2 regions of the Azospirillum ramasamyi genome follow, and region 2 is predicted to be linked to the other one. Evidence: predicted binding sites of a transcription regulator. Region 2 holds the regulator's gene; the other holds the start of a gene.
The links. Region 2 encodes PhoB, which activates phosphate uptake and scavenging genes when phosphate is short. Its sites were predicted from a motif close to TNTCATAAAACTGTCA; they were not measured.
Positions count from the first base shown of each region.

Region 1: DM194_RS04445 (RNA degradosome polyphosphate kinase) is a predicted target of PhoB. The motif match lies at 1,465-1,480, and genes of this name have one in related genera.

Region 1 covers NZ_CP029829.1:975,619-978,082, reverse strand. Annotated here, with positions in the region: gene DM194_RS04445 (RNA degradosome polyphosphate kinase) at 1-1,366, opposite strand, end outside; gene DM194_RS04440 (SixA phosphatase family protein) at 1,556-2,074, shown strand; gene DM194_RS04435 (CYTH and CHAD domain-containing protein) at 2,174-2,464, shown strand, end outside.
Region 2 covers NZ_CP029829.1:2,470,502-2,472,965, reverse strand. Annotated here, with positions in the region: gene pstB (phosphate ABC transporter ATP-binding protein PstB) at 1-278, shown strand, start outside; gene phoB (phosphate regulon transcriptional regulator PhoB) at 374-1,078, shown strand; gene DM194_RS11585 (SAM hydrolase/SAM-dependent halogenase family protein) at 1,196-1,924, shown strand; gene DM194_RS11580 (Bax inhibitor-1/YccA family protein) at 2,000-2,464, opposite strand, start outside.

The sequences.
Region 1 (2,464 bases), 1.2 Mb from region 2:
TGCGCAGCGCCTTCTTCTCGCGCCGCACCACCAGCGACACCTTGGCGTGCGTCTTCAGATCGACGAAGCCGTAGACCACCTGGGCGCCGGCGCGCTCGAGGTCGCGCGCCCAGCGGATGTTGGCCTCCTCGTCGAAGCGGGCCTTCAGCTCCACAAGCGCGGTCACCGACTTGCCGGCCTCCGCAGCCTCGATCAGGGCGGCGACGATCGGGCTGTCCTTGCTGGTGCGGTACAGCGTCTGCTTGATCGCCACCACCTGGGGGTCGCGCGCCGCCTGCCGGATGAACTGCACCACCACGTCGAAGGATTCGTAGGGGTGGTGCACCACGATGTCCTTGTGGCGGATCGCCGCGAAGCAATCGCCGCCGAAATCGCGGATCCGCTCGGGGAAGCGGGCGTTGAAGGGGCGGAAAACCAGGTCCGGCCGCTCGTCGACGATCAGCAGCTTGGTGTCGGTCAGGCCGATCAGCCCATCCAGGATGAAGACGTCGTCCGACGCCACGTTCAGTTCATGGCGCAGGAATTCGCGCAGATCGGCCGCCATGCCGCTGTCGGTCGCCAGCCGGATGACGCTGCCGCGGCGGCGGCGCTTCAGCGCGCTTTCGAAGGTGCGGACCAGATCCTCCGCCTCCTCCTCGATCTCGATCTCGCTGTCGCGCAGCACGCGGAAGACGCCGTGCGCCTTGACCTGGAACGGAGGGAACAGGCGGTCGATGAACTGCATCACCACCTTTTCCAGCTGGATGAAGCGGATGTCCGAACCCGGCAGGCGCATGAACCGTTCCAGCTGCGTGGGCAGCGGCACCAGCGCGTCGATGTGCCGGCCCTTGACCGGATCGTGCAGCTGCAGCGCCAGCGAGAATCCCAGGTTCGGCAGGAACGGGAAGGGGTGGGCCGGATCGACCGCTATCGGCGTCAGGATCGGGAAGATGTCGTCGAGGAACTTGGCCTCCAGCCAGTCCAGCTCGCCTTCGCTGAGCTCGCTCGGATCGACGACCGAGATTCCGGCCTCGCGCAGTTCGCCCTTCAGCGTGCGCCACATCGTCTGCTGGCTGTCCATCAACGCGGCGATGCGCTGCTTGACCGCCGTCAGCTGCTGGGCGGGCGTGAGATTCTCCGGGCTCGGCGCCTTGACCCCGGCGGCCACCTGGCCTTTCAGACCGGCGACGCGGACCATGTAGAATTCGTCGAGGTTGCTGGCGGAAATCGACAGGAAGCGCAGCCGTTCCAGAAGCGGGTGGTTCGGATTGGCGGCCTCGTCCAGGACGCGCTGGTTGAAGGCCAGCCACGACAACTCCCGATTGATGAAGCGTTCCGGAGCGTTGGGCTCGATGCCGACCGACTCGAGTTCCTGGAGTTGCGTCACGTCAACCTCTGAAATTCTGGGACCCCGTCTGCCCCCGGCCGCGAAGCGGTGCCTTGGGCAACCATGATATGGTGGGCAGACAGAGTATCCCATATGCGTTACGGTTTCAGGACTCCCATTTGGCGATGATCCAGGCCATCTCCACCCCTTCTCCACCTTCCGGCCAGCTAAATCCGACCGAATCCCGCCATGAAGACGCTGTTCCTGCTGCGCCATGCCAAATCCACCTGGGACGATCCGTCGCTGGACGACCACGACCGCCCCCTGAGCGCCCGCGGGGAGAAGGCTGCGTCGCTGGTCGGCAGCTATCTCGCCAGGCATCATGCCCGCATCGACCTCGTCCTGTGCTCCACCGCGGTCCGGGCGGTGGAGACGCGCAAGCGGGTGATGGCGGCGATGGGCGCGCCCTACCCGCCGGTCGAGCATGAACGCGGCCTGTATCTGTGCGGCGCCCGCACCCTTCTGGAACGGCTGCGCGACGCGCCGGATTCCGCGACCGGCCTGATGCTGGTGGCCCACAACCCCGATCTGCACGAGTTGGCGAACGCGCTGACCGGCAGCGGCGACCACCACCTGCGCCATGCCATGGGCAGCAAGTTTCCGTCCGGCGCCTGCGCCGTCCTGGTCTTCGAAACCCTGCATTGGGCCGACCTTGAGCTCGGCGCCGGCCGGCTGGCGGATTTTGTGCAGCCGCGTAAACTCACTTAACCTGCGGCGGCGGTTGGAGTATCCACGGAGCCACCTGTTCAATTCCAGACCGCTCTGGCCGTCAGGCCATTCCGGCCGGATTCGGGAGGACCCCGCCCCTTGCCACCCGTCGTTCCGCCCGCCAAGCCCTCCGCCAAGCCGTCTGCCGTCCCCGATGCGCAGCCATCCGCCCCCGCCGTCCGCGAGGTGGAGCTGAAGCTCCATGCGGCGTCGGCGGATCTGGCGCGGGTCGCCTCGCTGCCGGCGCTGCTGGCGCTGGCCGATGGGCCGGCGGCGACGCAGCGCCTGCGCACCGCCTATTTCGACACGCCGGACCTGAAGCTGGCTGCCAACGGGGTGGCGCTGCGCGTGCGGCAGGAGGGCGACCGCTTCGTCCAGACGCTGAAAACG
Region 2 (2,464 bases):
GCGCCATCGCCGTCAGCCCCGAGGTGATCCTGATGGACGAGCCCTGTTCCGCGCTCGACTCCATCGCGACCGCCCATATCGAGGAGCTGATCGACGAGCTGCGGGCCAACTACACCATCGTCATCGTCACCCACAACATGCAGCAGGCCGCCCGCGTGTCCCAGCGCACCGCCTTTTTCCATCTGGGCGAGATGGTGGAGTGCGACGACACCGGCGAGATCTTCACCAACCCACGCGACGAACGCACCCAGGGCTACATCACCGGCCGCTACGGCTGAACCCTGTGCATCACGCTTGCGCCCCCTTCCCTCTTTGTTGAAAAGGCTGTCCCATGCCGGTTAACGTCGAGACGCGCGCTGTGAACGGAGCCTCCATGAACGCGGCCCTCAAGCCGCTCGTCCTGGTCGTCGAGGACGAGGCCGACATCCTGACGCTGTTGAGGTACAACCTGGAAAAGGAAGGCTTCCGCGTCGCCACCGCCAGCGACGGCGAGGAGGCCCTGTTGGCCGCCGGCGAACAGACGCCGCACATCGTGCTGCTCGACTGGATGCTGCCGCTGATGAGCGGGCTGGAGGTCTGCCGCCAGCTGCGCCGCAACGCCAAGACCCGCGACATTCCGATCATCATGCTGACCGCCCGCGGCGAGGAAGGGGACCGGGTGCGCGGCCTGAATTCCGGCGCGGACGACTACATCACCAAGCCCTTCTCCCCGACCGAACTGGTGGCCCGCATGCGCGCGGTGCTGCGCCGCGCCTCTCCCGGCATGACCGACGAGGTGCTGACCTTCGCCGACGTGACGATGGATCTGGCCGCCCACCGCGTACGCCGCAACGGCCGGGACGTACATCTGGGGCCGACCGAATTCCGCCTGCTGCGCCACTTCATGCAGCATCCCGGCCGCGTCTTCTCCCGCGAACAGCTGCTCGATCTGGTGTGGGGCCACGACGTGTACGTGGAGCCGCGTACGGTCGACGTACACATCCGCCGCCTGCGCAAGGCGATGAACGAAGACGAAGAGCTGGACCTGATCCGCACCGTACGGTCGGCGGGGTATGCGCTGGATACGAAGTCGGTGTGAGGGTGTTGCTTCGACCGCCCCCTCCCTATCCCTCCACCGCAATCGGACCGGCCAACAGCCGGCCCAAGGGCGGGGAGTGTTAAGGAGGGGGCAACACTGCGGAGGCGGCAACACGCGATGATCCTGCTCTTCACCGACTTCGGCCTTTCCGGCCCCTATACCGGCCAGATGAAGGCGGTGCTGGCGCAGCAGGCGCCCGGCATCTCCGTCATCGACCTGTTCGCCGACGCCCCCGCCTTCGATCCGCAGCTGTCGGCCTATCTGCTGGCCGCCTACGCCCCGGCCTTTCCTGCCGGAAGCGTCTTTCTCTGCGTCGTCGATCCCGGTGTCGGCACCGACCGGCGGCCGGTGATGGTGGAGGCCGACGGGCGCTGGTTCGTCGGTCCCGACAACGGCCTGTTCGCCCTGCTCGCCCGCCGAGCGACGTCGCTGAACGCCTGGACCATCGACTGGATCCCGGACCGGCTGTCCGCCAGCTTCCACGGCCGCGACCTGTTCGCCCCCGTCGCCGCCAGCCTCGCCACCGGCCGGCCGGTTGAGCGCAGCCCGCTCCCCCGTGCCGCCATCGACCGTCCCGGCTGGCCCGACGAACTGGCGCGCATCGTCTATGTCGATGTCTACGGCAACGCCATGACGGGCATGCGGGCATCCACCCTGCCCGCCGATGCGGTGCTGAGCGCCGCCGGCACCCGCATCGTCCATGCCCGCACCTTCGGCGCGGTCGGGCCGGGGGAGCCGCTGTGGTACGGGAACTCCAACGGGCTGGCGGAGATCGCCGTCAACCGCGGGCGGGCCGACAGCACGCTCGGCCTCAGGCTCGGCGACGCGGTGACGGTGGAGTCCTGAACGGACGCAAAAGAAAACCGCCCGGAAGCGGGTGCTTCCGGGCGGTTGATGCTTGTCCGATCAGGCGTCTCGGGATCAGTCGTTGTTGCGCTGACCCAGGAACTGCAGCAGGAACTGGAACAGGTTGATGAAGTCCAGGTACAGCGTCAGGGCGCCCATCAGGGCCAGCTTGCCGGTGCTCTCGTGATCGTAGCCCTCGGCGTAGCTTTCCTTGATCGCCTGGGTGTCGTAGGCGGTCAGGCCGGTGAAGATCAGCACGCCGATGGCGGAGATCGCGAAGTGCAGGGCCGGCGACTGGAAGAAGATGTTCGCCAGGCCGGCGATGACCAGGCCGATGACGCCCATCATCAGGAACGAGCCCATCTTCGACAGGTCGGCCTTCGTGGTGTAGCCGTACAGGCTCATCGCCAGGAAGGTCGCGGCGGTGACGAAGAAGGTCAGAGCGATGGAGGCGCCGGTGAAGACCAGGAAGATCGCCGACATCGACAGGCCCATCGCGCCGCAATAGGCCCAGAAGACGAGCTGGGCGGATGCGAAGGA